DNA from 4 places in the Photorhabdus heterorhabditis genome. Region 1 is predicted to be linked to each of the others. Evidence: predicted binding sites of a transcription regulator. Region 1 holds the regulator's gene; each other region holds the start of a gene.
The links. The regulator PurR, encoded in region 1, represses purine synthesis genes. The targets are predictions, from matches to a motif close to CANGCAAACGTTTGCNTG.
Positions count from the first base shown of each region.

Region 2: the regulator PurR is predicted to act here: its motif matches at 2,510-2,527, upstream of glyA (serine hydroxymethyltransferase).
Region 3: the regulator PurR is predicted to act here: its motif matches at 2,068-2,085, upstream of purE (5-(carboxyamino)imidazole ribonucleotide mutase).
Region 4: the regulator PurR is predicted to act here: its motif matches at 1,760-1,777, upstream of guaB (IMP dehydrogenase).

Region 1 is NZ_LJCS01000039.1:31,286-35,506, reverse strand. It holds gene punC (purine nucleoside transporter PunC) at 1-963, opposite strand, end outside; gene punR (DNA-binding transcriptional activator PunR) at 1,111-2,019, shown strand; gene purR (HTH-type transcriptional repressor PurR) at 2,026-3,051, opposite strand; gene cydH (cytochrome bd-I oxidase subunit CydH) at 3,315-3,407, shown strand; partial or broken gene AM629_RS13820 (Fe-Mn family superoxide dismutase) at 3,660-4,097, opposite strand.
Region 2 is NZ_LJCS01000082.1:1,321-5,541, forward strand. It holds gene AM629_RS18930 (Imm52 family immunity protein) at 1-542, shown strand, start outside; gene AM629_RS18935 (PAAR domain-containing protein) at 588-854, shown strand; gene hmpA (NO-inducible flavohemoprotein) at 1,080-2,270, opposite strand; gene glyA (serine hydroxymethyltransferase) at 2,636-3,889, shown strand; gene AM629_RS18950 (3-phenylpropionate MFS transporter) at 3,992-4,221, shown strand, end outside.
Region 3 is NZ_LJCS01000013.1:41,815-46,035, forward strand. It holds gene cysS (cysteine--tRNA ligase) at 1-532, opposite strand, end outside; gene ppiB (peptidylprolyl isomerase B) at 802-1,296, shown strand; gene lpxH (UDP-2,3-diacylglucosamine diphosphatase) at 1,307-2,029, shown strand; gene purE (5-(carboxyamino)imidazole ribonucleotide mutase) at 2,168-2,698, shown strand; gene purK (5-(carboxyamino)imidazole ribonucleotide synthase) at 2,695-3,762, shown strand; partial or broken gene AM629_RS21980 (riboflavin synthase) at 4,042-4,206, opposite strand.
Region 4 is NZ_LJCS01000005.1:89,164-93,384, forward strand. It holds gene guaA (glutamine-hydrolyzing GMP synthase) at 1-154, opposite strand, end outside; gene guaB (IMP dehydrogenase) at 230-1,696, opposite strand; gene xseA (exodeoxyribonuclease VII large subunit) at 1,869-3,242, shown strand; gene AM629_RS03570 (TonB-dependent receptor domain-containing protein) at 3,271-4,221, opposite strand, start outside.

The DNA of each region.
Region 1 (4,221 bases):
TGCTACCGCTATCGGATATGAAGCACCATTCATTGCTGCCATAAAACAGAAAGGTATCAGGATTATAAGCAGGGTGGGTTCGCTGAATTTTGCAATGAAATACAGTGCAATCATGCTGACAGCATAACCAGCCAATAGATAAGGGAAAACAATCTCACTTTTTATTTTAGTTAAAATGCTGCGGCACCCATAACCACCTATCATAAAGGCCAATGTTTGTGGTACGTAACTCAGACCTATGTCATTCGGGTTATATCCCATCTCACTAAGAATAACAGGCGAGCCTGTTAACCAGGCAAAAAAGCCAGCGCTGCATGATGCAAATATTAGAACATTGCCACTGAACATCGGTGATCTAAGTAACGTAAAGAAAGATACATTACTCGTCTGAGTTTGAGCCTGACTCTTTCTACGATTTTCTTGCAGGAATAGAGTCGATAACAGTAGCAAGAGTGTCATTGCCATTAATACCAGGAAGATTATGCGCCAACCGCCATGTTGTAACAGCCAGGCTCCCATCAAAGGCGCCAGAGCAGGGGAAAGGGCAACCAGAGGCATAATCGTTGCAAAAACGCGTTTGGTACGATTGCTATCATAACGATCAATAACGAGTGCTTGCCATGAGACAGCAGCTGAACAAACACCTACGGCTTGGATAAAACGCAACACTAAAAGTTGAGAGGCGTCTGTTATCCAAATCATGCCCAGACAGCTAATAGAAAATATTGATAACCCGATGATGATGATAGGCTTTCTTCCAAAGCGATCGGAAAGAGGTCCCCATAGAAGCTGAGCAAAGGCAAAACCTGCAAGAAAGATGCTCAGGCTGGCACTGATTGCTCCTGCCGACGTACCTAATTCTTGTTGCATAGAGCCGAAAGCGGGCAGATACATATCAATAGCCAGATAACCTAGCATACTCAAGCCTGCAAGGTAGAACATGAACTGACTTGAGTTTTTCATTTGATTACTCTCTTTGGATGTCATGATTGAAATAGCTTGCTGTGGTAAGTAGATAAGAATATTTGTACGTATTCTATATGCCGTGATTTTTACTTGTGAAACGGTAATATTTGCATAATGCTGTGAAAAAAATTGAAAGGTAAAATTATGTGGTCAGAATATTCACTTGAAGTTGTGGATGCTGTTGCCAGAACGGGGAGTTTTAGTGCTGCGGCATCGGAACTTCATCGTGTTCCTTCTGCTGTCAGTTATACAATAAGGCAACTAGAAGAATGGCTTGCAGTTCCGCTATTTGAGCGCCGCCATCGGGATGTAGAATTAACCGAGGCTGGTAGTATTTTCATCAAAGAGGCCCGTGCTGTTATCAAAAAGATGATTGACACTCGTCATCAATGCCAACAGGTTGCAAATGGTTGGAGAGGGCAATTCAGTATTGCTATTGACCGGGTGGTTAAACCAGAACGTAGTCGGCAGCTTATTCTTGATTTTTATCATCATTTTCCTGATGTGGAACTTTTTATCCATCAGGAAGTGTTTAATGGTGTATGGGATGCATTGGTGGATGGTCGGGTTGATGTTGCAATCGGCGCAACCCGGGTTGCGCCAGTAGGGGCAAGGTTCAGTTTTAAAGATATGGGATTTATGCCTTGGCTATGTGTAGTAAGCGCGGGTCATGCTTTGGCTCAATTGCCCGGTCCGCTGTCTGATAATCAGATGCGACCTTATCCAAGTTTGTGTCTTGAAGATACCTCCCGAAATTTACCGAAGCGTGACACTTGGACTTTGGACAATCAGCGCAGATTAGTCGTCCCTGATTGGGAGTCTGGCTTGGATTGTTTGCATGAAGGGTTATGTGTGGGAATGGTGCCAAAGCACAGGGCAATGCCGCTCATTCGGCAGAAAAAGCTGGAAGCATTGGAATTGGTACAGCCTTTGCCAGATAGTCCGTGCTGTCTGACATGGGCGCAAAATAGCCATTCTCCGGCATTAAGTTGGCTTCTCGGCTATCTTGGCGATAGTGAAACGCTTAATGCTGAATGGCTTCAGGAGGAGTAAGGCAAATTAACGACGATAGTCGATAAATGGGCCATCCGCGACGGAGCGGCGTTCAACCAAACGTGGATGTACTTCAATGATTTGTGCATCTTCACGTTTATTGACTATTCTGTCCAGTAACATGGAAAAGGCCATTTGCCCCAAACGTTCTTTGGGTTGATGAATGGTTGTTAATGCTGGCGAGAAATAACGGGCATTGCGTACATTATCATAACCGATCACCGAAATATCCTGTGGGACTCGTAATCCTAATTCATCCGCAGCACAAATAGCGCCCATGGCCATAACATCCCCACCGCAGAAAACCGCAGTTGGACGCTGTTTTTGATTGAGAATTTGATGCATGGCTTTATAACCCGATTCAGGCTCAAAATCTCCCTGAACAATCCATTCTTCTCTGATTGGGATGCAGGCTTCTTTTAATGCTTTCAAGAATCCTTGATGGCGGCCACCACCAGTATTTCGTGCCAAGGGGCCAGGGATCGCACCAATATCTCGATGGCCTCGTTCAATAAGATAACGACCAACGAGATAACCGCCGTGAAATGCGTTGTCAATAATAGTATCAGTGAAGTCACCTCTGGCTTGCCCCCAATCCATGACGACCATCGGGATATTGCGATAATCTTCCAGCATTCCTAACAGCTGTTCCGGATATTCTGAACACATAATCAGTAAGCCATCCACACGCTTTTGTGCCAGCATGGCTAAATAGGCTTTCTGTTTATCAATATTGTTGTGTGAGTTACATAAAATCAACGTATAGCCTTTGCTGTAACAACTATTTTCAACGGCTTCAATGATTTCAGCAAAATAGGGGGCTTCATTGGACGTTGCCAGTAAACCGATCGATTTGGTGTGGTTAACCTTCAGACTGCGAGCAACTGCGCTGGGTGAATAATTCAGCTCTTTAATAGCAGCCCAAACCGCAGCCTTAGTATCTTCGGCGACAAAACGGGTTTTATTAATAACATGGGATACGGTAGTGGTTGAAACGCCAGAGTGTTTAGCCACATCTTTGATCGTTGCCATGAGATAAAAGACTCCTGACCTTTTGGTCTAAATTTATAAATCTTTGTTAATTGTTTGCCAGTATCTTTGATACATAGGGAGCGTGGCAATTCTTTATCGATAAACTTCGAATTTTGTCTGATCTGGCTCAAAAGTGAAAGCAATAATCAATGTTATAAAATAGCCGGTAATCGCTATTTTATGCTTTTTCCTTTCTGTAAGGATAATTAGCCATACCAATGAAAGGGTTTGGGGGCTATAAACTTTTATTTTGAGGAGACGCTATGGATACTGATTTAAAGCTTGGTTTATTGACTGCGGTGAGCACGTTGGTGATGATTGTCATTTTTGCTGCTCTTTGCTTAATTTTTGCCTGATATTTTGAATTGATTAAGTGGTATATACCCAATAGATTTCAAGTTGCAGTGCGGCGGCAAGAGAACGCATCCCCAGGAGCATAGATAACGATGTGACTGGGGTAAGTGAACGCAGCCAACAAAGCAGCAGCTTGAAAGATGACGGGTATAGAGAAATCGAGCTTTATGTTAACAGGAAATAGGGCAGATGGCTTGAATGGATCATCTGCCCTTAATGCTAGAGCGAGTGGTAATTAGTTGAATAAATAGCTATTAAGCCAGGTTTTCTTCAACGAATTTCCAGTTAACCAATGCCCAGAAACTTTCCAGATATTTAGGGCGTGCATTACGATAATCGATGTAATATGCGTGTTCCCAAACATCAACAGTCAATATTGGTTTATCAGAAGAAGTCAAGGGCGGTGCTGCATTAGACGTATTCACAATAGCCAGACTGCTATCAGTTTTCTTAACCAGCCAAGTCCAACCGGAACCAAAATTTTTCACCGCTGCGTCGGTAAACTGCTGTTTGAATTCTGTAAAAGAACCGAATGATTTATTAATAACTTCAGCGATTTTACCTGTTGGTTCTCCACCGCCATTTGGAGACAAGCAGTGCCAGTAAAAAGTATGATTCTAAACTTGAGCAGCATTGTTGAAAATGCCACCTTCAGAAGTTCTGATAATCTCTTCCAGAGAGTTCCCAGCAAACTTGAAGTCCATAGGGTATAGCTCTTTAAATCATGCATTAAGTAGGATAAAGCATGGTGAAGAGCAAATATAAGCTAATTATTGTATGGCTATTTTTGTTTAATTATCTTAATAACTTCTACGA
Region 2 (4,221 bases), on a different contig from region 1:
ATGAACAGGGACCAACTGAAGTTGCTATCAAAGACTTTGAAAAAGAATATAAGAAAAGCTTTCCTTTTTTTAATAATGCCATATGGGATGGTGAAAAGGATGAGTTATCCAGTAGCATTGATTATTATAAATCGAAGCCAAATCATCCTAACAAGGTTTGGTTAATATTAAACTTAAGAATTGACAGTACCAAATTTTATACTTCCCAATTAATTGATTTAGTTAAATATTTAGCGACCAGCCGTGATTTTCCTTATATTCAAGTAGAAACCAACGGCTATACCTTAAAAGGCAAACAAGTTTTCCCAGACCGTCTCAGTGTTGGCTGGATGCTTTACCAGCCTTGCATTATTGATAAATCCTATCTGCCTATGGCGGAAGATGTGCTTCCCGTGCAGCAGAATAATGAACAGGTAGGTACTCTGATTGTCACCAAAAAAGGTATTTTTGATGGAAGAGATCAGGACGATATTGATAAATCCAATGATGTTGAAATTCAATTAGTGAACCTGGGATTATTACCATTAATTACCGAAGTGTGATGGAGGTGATGTTATTTACCAATTGAAAAACGGTGGAGAACGTTAATGGCAAAAGCGGTTATTCTATTAGGAGATATGACAGATCATGGCGGTAAAGTGATTACCGCTATTGATGACTATACTCACAAGGGTATTCCTGTAGCAGGTAAAGAAGATTTGGTGGAGTGCCCTCAATGCAAAGGGGTTTTTCCTATTGTTCAGGGTGCTGACTCTTTAAAATATAAAGGAAAATTGATTGCGCTTGAAGGAATGCAAACAGCCTGTGGGGCAAAATTAATTGCCAGTCAGCATAAGTTTACTCATGATTTTTGAAATCAATGGAGCTGACGTCCAGCGGGACGGGCTCCATGATAAATAAACTCCATTAAAGTCTCTAAAATAGTGATGAATTGGTTTTTTCAGTCACATTAAGCACATTCAATACACATAAATATTGAACATCAGAGTCCATAAATTAAAGATATACCCTTCATCTTTCAAGTTGATGCTTTATTGGCTATTTTCACCGTATAATGTTTTTAATACTAAACTGAAAATTTAAATCACTTTATGTGGACCAAAGCATTCATAGTGAATAAATTGTTTATCAATTCCTATATCCAATAACTGTTTCGCCACATATTGCATAAAGGGAACTGGGCCACAGAAATAAAAATGCATTCCTTTGGTTTTGAGTGTCTCATTCAGAACTGCCAGATCCATAAAACCTTTATGTTGGTAATGGACACCTTGTTGATCTTCATCTCTTGGCTCGCGGTACCAAATTGTGCTGTTAAGATTTGGCATTGCCTGTGCAATGGCTGTGACTTCATTGGTAAATGCGTGATGACCACCATGTTCGGCTGCATGTAACCAGTTAATCTGGCTATTATGATTTTGTTGGTGGAGTTGATGCAACATACTCATCATGGGTGTCAAGCCAACACCGGCAGAAATCAGAGTCACGGGGATTTCTGGTTTAATATCAAGGAAAAAATCTCCGCGTGGAGCAGCCAGCCAAACGGTATCACCTTCTTGCATTTTATCATGCATATAGTTGGAGACAGTTCCTTGTGGTTCTCGTTTGATTGCGATTCGATAGCTGGAGCCATTTGGTGCGGCTGTCAGTGAATACTGACGAATTTCGCGGTTATCAAAACTATCGTCTTCCAGATAAATGCTTAAATACTGGCCGGGTTTGTAGTCCATCACTTTTCCGCCATCCTGTGGTACAAACTCAAAGCTGCAAATGACATCACTTTTTACTTGTTTCCGGCTAATACGGAATGGTCGCAAGCCACGCCAGCCGCCATCTGTCGATTCGCCACTATGATAGATCTGCTCTTCACGATTGATAAAAACATCAGCTAGCACACCATAAGCTTTTCCCCAAGCGTCCAGAATTTCATTTCCCGGTTGGAACAGTTCATCCAATGTTGCCAGAAGGTGAGTACCGACAATTTGATAATGCTCTGGTTGAATATTCAGACTGGTGTGTTTATGAGCGATTTTTTCAACTGCCGGCAAGAGGGCTGCCAGATTATCAAGATTGGCCGCATAGGCGCAGATAGCATTGAACAGGGCTTCACGCTGATCGCCATTGAGCTGATTGCTCATATTAAAAATATTTTTCAGCTCAGGATTATGTTTGAACATCCGTTCATAAAAATGGGCGGTCAGTTTCGGGCCAGTAGCAGAGAGCAGTGGAATAGTAGATTTGACAGTTGCAATGGTTTGACTATCTAGCATGGTTGAAACTCCTGAATTTCTTTCAAGTGATCATGAAAACTATAACATGTAAATTAAATGCAACTTATAGCTTTTTGAGGATTTTGTAAATATAAAATGTGGTCTTTACGGTAAAAAAATGTTTGCAGAAGATACTTACATTGAGGCTAAGGCTACCCAAGGTCACAAATTCCGATAATGATCCAAAAAGTAGGAAATTTTTGTTATGTCTGAAAAAACCGATATCTTGTTGCAGTTGGCAAGCAATCGTTTGCGTAAAATATTTTGTCAAGACTATCTCATTCTGTGAAAAGGGTTTACACTGTGTGCCATTCTGCCCTTTGGGGTGTTGTTTGAAGAGAAGTTAGCTGAGTCAGGAGAACCCAATGTTAAAGCGTGAAATGAATATTGCTAATTATGATCCCGAACTATGGCAGGCGATGGAGCAAGAAGTTGTTCGTCAGGAAGAACATATCGAGTTAATTGCCTCTGAAAACTATACCAGCCCAAGAGTTATGCAGGCACAGGGCTCCCAGCTTACTAACAAATATGCCGAAGGTTATCCGAGTAAACGCTATTACGGCGGCTGTGAATATGTAGACGTTGTTGAACAATTAGCTATTGATCGCGCTAAGGCGCTGTTTGGTGCTGATTATGCCAACGTTCAGCCTCACTCTGGTTCTCAGGCGAATGCAGCAGTTTATATGGCCTTGCTGCAACCAGGTGATACTGTGTTAGGGATGAATTTGGCACATGGTGGTCATTTGACTCATGGCTCTCCGGTTAACTTCTCTGGTAAGTTATATAACATTGTGCCTTACGGTATTGATGATAGCGGTAAAATTGATTATGACGATATCGCCGCACAAGCTAAAAAATACCAGCCAAAAATGATTATCGGTGGTTTTTCTGCTTACTCCGGTATTGTTGATTGGGCAAGAATGCGTGAAATTGCAGACAGTATTGGCGCTTATTTGTTCGTTGATATGGCACACGTTGCTGGCCTAATCGCTGCGGGGGTTTACCCGAACCCTGTTCCTCATGCCCACATTGTGACTACCACGACGCATAAAACACTAGCGGGTCCACGTGGTGGCTTGATCCTGGCAAAAGGTGGTGACGAAGAGCTGTATAAGAAATTGAATTCTTCTGTATTCCCGGGTTGCCAGGGTGGACCTTTGATGCATGTTATTGCGGGTAAGGCAGTTGCATTGAAAGAAGCTATGGAGCCAGAATTCAAAGCATATCAACACCAAGTTGCTGATAATGCTAAAGCAATGGTTGAAGTCTTTCTGGCGCGTGGCTACAAAGTCGTTTCCGGTGGTACTGAGAACCACTTATTCCTGCTGGATCTGGTTGACAAAAATATCACTGGTAAAGACGCTGATGCTGCGTTGGGCCGTGCAAACATTACCGTAAACAAAAACAGCGTACCTAATGATCCGAAGAGTCCATTTGTGACTTCCGGTGTACGTATTGGTACTCCTGCAATTACCCGCCGTGGCTTCAAACAAGCAGAAGCTCAGGAACTGGCTGGCTGGATGTGTGATGTACTGGACAACATCAATGATGAAGGGATTATTGAAACGACTAAGCAAAAAGTTTTGGCTATTTGTGCAGAATATCCGGTTTACGCATAAATAATAATTTTAATAAATAATTATTAAACCTGCTCCAGCTAACCTTGTTTGCTTAAGTTAGTGTCGAGCAGGTTTTTTTGCATTATTAACCAGGAGGGATTGATGGTTATTCAGTCGACACGTTGGCTGGCGTTAGATTATTTCACGTATTTCTTTTCTTACGGGATATTTTTGCCTTTTTGGGCTATTTGGCTTCAGGGTGAAGGTATAGAACCTGATATGATAGGGATTTTGTTGGGTGCAGGTTTAGTTTCCCGTTTCTTGGGTAGCTTATTGATCGCGCCTACGGTTAAAAATCCTGCGAAACTTATTGTTGCGTTGCGTATATTGGC
Region 3 (4,221 bases), on a different contig from region 1:
GGTTACGCTTAACATCAGCCACTTCTACTCGTGCTCCTGCCTGTAACTGACTAAGATCCTGGCGGGAAAGCGCTCCGTAATCCAAATCACTTTCGACAGAGAACATGACATCACCATTATCTGCGACATAAGCATGACCACGTTTTATCAACGATTCGGTTAGTTCAATAATTTCCGGTATATGACGAGTCGCACGTGGTTCCAGATCAGGGCGTAAAATGTTTAGCGCATCAAAATCTTTATACATTTCAGCCAACATACGGCTAGTCAGTTCATCACAACTTTCATGATTTTCGGCTGCACGTTTGATGATCTTATCATCAACATCGGTCACATTCCGCACATATGTCAAGTCATATCCCAGGTAACGCAGGTAACGAGCAACCACATCAAAGGAAACAAATGTTCTGCCGTGACCAATATGGCATAGGTCATAAATCGTGATACCACACACGTACATCCCTACTATCCCTGGATGAATTGGCTTAAATTCTTCTTTTTGACGACTGAGGGTATTGAAAATTTTTAGCATCGGGATTTTCCGTAAATTCACTGTACGCGTGATTAAAAATAACAAATTGATAATTCTGGATTTATGTCCTTATCTCATGAATAAATTCTCGATATGGCATAGTCCAACAAGATATTGAAACCTGATATTAAGCACTTTGCAAGGTTGACGATCAAGATAGCTTACTGAAATTAATAGGTACTGACTCATTATGGTAGATGTGATATAAAAGCCACCTGGTCCGAATGCCCTGAATCGGGTTAATCAAAACTATTATTAGGATTTCAATCATGGTGACTTTCCATACCAATTTTGGCGATATCGTAATTAACACTTTCGCCGATAAAGCTCCTGTAACTGTTGAGAATTTCTTAAACTACTGCCGCAATAGCTTCTACGACAATACTATTTTCCACCGTGTTATTAACGGTTTCATGATCCAAGGTGGTGGATTTGAACCTGGTATGAAACAGAAATCGACTGATGCAGCTATCAAAAATGAAGCCAACAATGGTCTGAAAAATAACCGTGGTACTCTGGCAATGGCCCGCACCAACGATCCACACTCAGCGACCGCACAATTCTTCATTAATGTTGTTGATAACGATTTCTTGAACTTCCGTTCTGAGCGCCCTGATGGTTGGGGTTACTGTGTATTTGCAGAGGTTATCGAAGGTATGGACGTTGTTGATAAAATCAAAAGCGTTTCTACTGGCCGAAGCGGTATGCATCAAGACGTACCACGTGAAGATGTCATTATCGAAAGAGTGACCATCAGCGAGTAATTTACTGCGTATGTGCACACTTTTTATCGCGGATTTACATCTAAGCGAACACGAACCGGCTATCACTGCCGGTTTTCTGCGTTTTCTGCGTAAGGATGCTCTCCAGGCAGATAGCCTTTATATCCTCGGTGATCTGTTCGATTACTGGATTGGTGATGATGATGATAACCCTCTCCACCGTGAAATCGCCAGTGCATTAAAAACACTGCATCAACAAGGTGTTACCTGTTATTTTATTCATGGCAATCGTGATTTTTTAATCGGTTCCCGCTTTGCTAAAGAAAGTGGAATAATCTTGCTGCCACAGGAAAAAGTCCTGGAATTGTATGGTAAGCGGGTGCTAATCCTGCACGGAGATACCTTATGTACTGATGATGTAGGTTATCAACAATACCGTAAGCGGGTTCATACCCCATGGATTCAACGTCTGTTTTTACTATTACCGCTGTTTATCCGTCAGAAAATTGCCGTAAAAATGCGGGCAAATAGTCAATCTGTCAACCGCCGAAAATCAGAAGCCATTATGGATGTCAATCAGCAAGCTGTTATTGATGCTTTTGAGCGGTATCAAGCTGACTGGATGATCCACGGGCATACTCATCGTCCTGCGGTACATGAAGTTGCTCGACATAATAAAATGTATCACCGCGGTGTGCTTGGTGCATGGCATCATCAAGGATCAATGTTCAAAATAACGGACAAATCAACCGACCTTATCTTTTTCCCATTCTGAATCACCCTTACCAGGTATCAAAATGCAAAGTATAAAGTAACGCAATCGTTTTCCTTAGCGTGTGAGCATGATATGATCCGCGGCCTTAAAGCGCTATATTCGTTCTGGTGGACGTTAAAATACAGGAGCATTTGATTTATGACTGCCCGGCCTGATTCAGCAGGAACAGCTCAGCACAACGCTAAAATCGCCATTGTCATGGGGTCTAAAAGCGATTGGGTAACCATGCAGCACGCAGCTGATATTCTCACTTCTCTTGATGTACCTTTCCATGTTGAAATTGTTTCTGCCCACCGCACACCAGATAAATTATTCAGTTTTGCCGAGCAAGCTGAACAAAATGGTTTCGATGTCATTATCGCTGGCGCAGGCGGTGCCGCCCATCTACCAGGAATGTTGGCCGCTAAAACCTTAGTGCCGGTTCTGGGTGTACCCGTACAAAGTGCCGCGCTTAATGGCGTAGACAGCCTTTACTCTATCGTACAGATGCCGAAAGGTATTCCTGTCGGCACACTGGCGATTGGGAAAGCAGGCGCCGCAAACGCAGCGCTGTTGGCAACACAGATTCTGGCTCGTCATGATAAAGATTTGCTGAAACGCCTTACTTATTGGCGTGAAACACAAACTCAGGATGTACTCGATAATCCCGATCCACGGGAGGAAATATGAAGCCAGTTTGTGTATTAGGTAATGGTCAGCTTGGACGGATGTTACGTCAGGCCGGTGAGCCTTTAGGTATCTCGGTTTATCCTGTTGGTCTGGATGCAGAACCCGAAGCCGTTCCTTACCAGAATAGTGTGATTACCGCCGAAATTGAACGCTGGCCGGAAACAGCCCTTACCCAAGAACTTGCTCGCCACAAAGCTTTCGCTAATCGGGATATTTTTCCTCGTCTGGCAGATCGTTTACCGCAGAAGCAATTAATAGATAGCCTGGGGCTTGCAACTGCTCCGTGGCAATTACTTGCTGATACCAGCCAGTGGCCGCAGCTGTTCACTGAACTCGGTAATCTGGTCATCGTTAAACGCCGTATTGGTGGTTATGATGGTCGAGGACAATGGCGCATTCGTCCCGGGGATGAAACAGAGTTACCGGATGATATTTATGACGAATGTATTGCTGAGCAAGCCATTCCGTTCTCTGGCGAAGTTTCTCTGGTCGGCGCCCGCAATGAGAATGGCGATTGTGTGTTCTATCCATTAACATACAACTTGCACCAGGATGGCATTCTGCGTACCAGTATTGCTTTTCCTTCGGAAAATTGTCATCTACAGCAACAAGCTGAAAGCATGTTGTCAGCCATTATGCATGAGCTGAAATATGTCGGTGTGATGGCAATGGAATGTTTTATTGTCGGCGATAATTTACTGATTAATGAACTAGCGCCGCGGGTTCATAACAGTGGTCACTGGACTCAAAACGGCGCGTCTATCAGCCAGTTTGAACTACATCTCCGCGCTATTCTGGATTTACCCATGCCTCAGCCAGAAGTTAACGCGCCATCAGTCATGGTTAATTTGATTGGTACAGATGTCAATCCGCAATGGCTCAGCTTGCCATTGGTACATTTACATTGGTATGAGAAAGAAGTTCGCCCGGCACGTAAAGTTGGTCATCTTAATCTTTCTCACACAGATAAAAACGAGTTAAAAAATACATTGCAGAAACTTATTCCAATGCTGCCGCCTGAATACCATAGTGGCCTTGAATGGGCGCAAGAAAAATTAATTTAGTTAGCCTCAGCTTTGCACAAGCGAAGCTGAAGTTAAGTCTGATACTGACATTGTTTGTTTATGATCTGATTATCTTATTGATTTATAAGAGAACTGAGCAAGAAGTTCTTTTATATCGGATCGGAAGCCATGCAAAGTTATTCAAGATGTGAGACTTATCTTTAATAGCCCAACTCCTTGGGCTATTTTTTATTAAATTAGCTGAAAAAATCCCCCATGAATCAGGAGGATGTAAGGATTATTACTCTGAATTCCAACCTATTTATGTTATTTCAATTATTATATTGATCTATTCGTATTAATCGTTCTGGTTGTTTGATCTATTTCATAGTTAAGTAAATCATCAATTCTAATATTACCCAGATTAGTAGCCTTTAACGTTTCTGGAATTAAATTAAATTCTATGGTTTTATTTTCTTCATTTATGCTATTGATTGTTAAGCTACAACCATGTAGCCC
Region 4 (4,221 bases), on a different contig from region 1:
TTGGATTAAAGCTGCGGATTTGTTCTTCAGTGACATCCCATGCCCAAAGTTCACAGTAAACCCCGATTTCACGGATACGACGAGCAATCAACTGAGTATATTGTGAACCAAAATCGAGGATAAGAATGCGGTGCTGATGGATATTAGTTGTCATGTGCGGGGAATTCCAAAAACAAGTAGTAAAAATAAAAAAGGTTCAGTGGCCTTATTCAGGCCACATAAATATGAATTACAAACCTAAACGGTAGTTTGGAGACTCTTTGGTAATGGTCACATCATGAACGTGGCTTTCCTGAATACCAGCACCACTAATGCGAACAAATTCTGCTTTAGTTCTCAATTCATCAATGGTTCCACAGCCTGTCAATCCCATGCAAGAGCGCAAGCCCCCCATTTGCTGATGGACAATGTTTTTCAGCAAGCCTTTATAGGCAACACGGCCTTCAATACCTTCCGGTACCAGCTTATCTGCGGCATTATCAGTTTGGAAATATCGATCAGAAGAGCCTTTAGACATCGCCCCCAACGATCCCATACCACGATAAGATTTAAATGAACGTCCCTGGAACAGCTCAATTTCTCCTGGTGACTCTTCTGTCCCTGCGAACATAGAACCCACCATAACACAAGACGCTCCCGCAGCGATGGCTTTGGCAATATCGCCAGAGAAACGAATACCACCATCAGCAATAACCGGAATACCGGTGCCTTCCAACGCTGCAACCGCGTCAGAGATAGCAGTAATTTGTGGTACACCTACACCGGTAACAATGCGGGTAGTACAGATAGAACCGGGACCGATACCGACTTTAACAGCATTGACTCCAGCCGCTACCAGCGCTTTTGCTCCTTCCCCAGTTGCCACGTTACCGCCAATAATTTGTAGATTTGGGTATTTAGCGCGGGTTTCACGAATACGTTGCAATACACCTTCAGAATGACCATGTGATGAATCAATCAGCAGAACATCAATACCAGCGGCAACCAACGCATCAATACGCTCCTCATTGCCGGCACCAGCACCAACCGCTGCACCAACACGTAAACGGCCATGCTCATCTTTACAAGCATTAGGTTTACGCTCTGCTTTCTGGAAATCTTTAACTGTGATCATGCCAAGCAGATGAAAGTTTTCATTAACTACCAGTGCTTTTTCGACACGTTTTTCATGCATTTTCTGCAATACAACTTCGCGAGCTTCGCCCTCTTTTACCGTTACTAAACACTCTTTAGGTGTCATTACAGCAGTAACTGGCTGATCCAGATCAGTAACGAAACGTACATCACGGCCAGTAATAATACCAACTAACTCATTTCCTTCAGTCACAACAGGATAACCAGCAAAACCATTACGTTCAGTTAGAGCTTGAACTTCACGCAGCGTTGTTTTAGGAGTCACAGTGACAGGATCTGTCACAACACCACTCTCATGTTTCTTCACCCGACTCACTTCTTCTGCTTGACGCTCAATCGACATATTTTTATGGATGAAACCCATTCCCCCCTCCTGAGCCAACGCAATAGCTAAAGCGGATTCAGTCACGGTATCCATAGCCGCAGATAGCATAGGAACCTTCAGAAGGATAGTGGGGGTCAGTTGAGTAGACAAGTCAGCAGTGTTAGGCAGAACAGTAGAATGGGCAGGAACTAACAGAACATCGTCAAAGGTTAAAGCTTCTTTTTTTATTCGTAACATAAGCAATATCTCACCAAGCTGCTGAAAATTTAAGGAATAAAATATTGCCGCGGCATTATACAGAACGTAATCGGTTGCCTCCAGCATTTTATTAAAAAATTTCTTGCTTACTTCATCATGAAGGTTAGTATCAGTATATTAAGTTCTTGTTTTGAAATTTGATCTTTCTCATATGTCACTACCTTTTAATACTGAAATTTTTTCTGTCAGTCGCCTCAATCAGACGATTCGACAACTGCTCGAAATGGAAATGGGCAGAATTTGGCTAAGCGCTGAAATATCTAACTTTTCTCAACCTTCTTCTGGTCACTGGTATTTCACACTGAAAGACGAACGTGCCCAAGTGCGAGCAGCTATGTTTCGCAATAGCAACCAACGTGTGACATTCAGACCACAAAATGGTCAGCAGGTATTAGTGCGCGCTGCAATTACACTTTATGAACCAAGAGGAGACTATCAGCTCATTGTTGAAAGTATGCAACCCGCCGGTGATGGCCTGTTACAACAACAGTTTGAATTATTGAAACAAAAACTCAGTGCTGAAGGATTATTTGACCAAAGCTATAAAAAACCCTTGCCATCTCCTGCTCAACAGCTTGGTGTGATTACTTCAACCAATGGTGCTGCTCTGCATGATATTTTGAATATTTTAAAGCGTCGTGATCCATCATTACCCATCATCATTTATCCAACAGCCGTCCAGGGTACAGAAGCACCGTTACAGATTATCAGGGCTATTGAATTAGCTAACGAAAGGCAAGAATGTGATGTATTGATTGTTGGACGTGGTGGCGGCTCGCTAGAAGATTTATGGAGTTTCAACGATGAACATGTTGCCAGAGCGATTTTTCACAGTGATATTCCGATAGTCAGTGCTGTAGGTCATGAAACGGATATCACCATTGCTGATTTTGTGGCAGATTTACGCGCTCCTACACCATCAGCAGCAGCTGAGTTAGTCAGCCGTAATCAGCTTGAATTATTACGTCAAATTCAATCACAACAACAACGGCTGGAAATGGCAATGGATTATTTCTTTGCCCAGAAACAACATGTTTTTAGTTTGTTATCTCATCGTTTACAGCAGCAACATCCCCATTTACGACTGGCTCGTCAGCAAAACATACTGGTCAGTTTACGCCAACGACTCACTGACAGCTTGCAACGGCATCTACGACAAAGCAATCTGGCTTATGAGAAATTGCAGCAACGCCTCTGGCATTCAGAGCCTAGTCAGCAGATCCACCAGTATAGCCAACAAATCCAACAACAGGATTTCCGGCTAAAACAAGCGATTGAACGACAACTCAGCCGTTCCAGAGAAAAATTTGCCGTTTCCTGTTCACGAATGGAAGCCGTCAGCCCACTAGCAACTCTGGCTCGTGGTTACAATATCAGTGAAACATCTGATGGAAAATTACTGAAACAAACCAAACAAGTACGTGTTGGTGATGCTCTGAGAACCCGTTTACAAGATGGTTGGATTGAAAGTGAAGTTATTAAAGTGAAGAAAAAACGCCAGAAACGGCGAGCAAATCAGGAATAATGGCATTCCCTTGCCACTTTTTCTTACATCAGAAACGAATTTCTGCACCTGCAATATAGGTACGCCCTCTGGCGGTTTGCATAGCTGAAGTTTGTTCGGTCATTAATGGAGAAGAATTTACACGATTAAGTGCTTCAGAATAGTTTTTGTTTGCCAGGTTCTGTACTGAAAATTTCAACAATACGTTTTTATTTATCTGATAATCACTATAAAGATCAACTATCGTCGGGATTTTAGGCTCTTTTTGTAGTACAACCCGCCCATCACTATCCACATTATATTGATCTGGGTCCAGTCTATGAGAATCGCCAGTGTATTTAACAATCGCACCAATACGGAATTTTTCATCAAATAAACGAACACCTGTATCCAGAGTCATAAAACTATCAGGTAATTGTGACACGGGATCAGCACCAAAATGCGCTGTAGCTGCCGAAGTTGGCTGGCGCGTTTTTTGCCAGCTATAAGCCAATTTGCTATAAAACACCCCCGCATCATAATCAGCAGCAACTTCATACCCACGTATTGTCACCGGCGTCAAGCTATTGTGATAGATATACATTTTGATGTTAGGATCGACTGTATCGTAGTTGTCCAATGAACTATCGTATTTACATGTTTTCCTGTTGCCACAAATAATCCAGATATCACTGAGAATATAATTTTTTACTTTAGAGTGATACCAGGCGGCTTTCAAGCGGAAAATATCTCCCTTAACAATCAAATTTGGGCGAAAACTATTAAAACCAATTTCATAAGTATCTGATGTTTCTCCCTTCAAAAATGGATTCATGGAACCACCACCTTCATTACTATAGAAAGTTTCCTGAATGTTTGGTGCTCTCATTGAGCGAGCATAACTGACGAATGGCTGAAATTCAGGAATAATTTCTGCTGATAGTAAAATGCCAGGATTAAATCCATGTTCTTTCAAATTCAATTCGGTTGCCCACTGAGGGAAACAAGGAATCCGCAGATC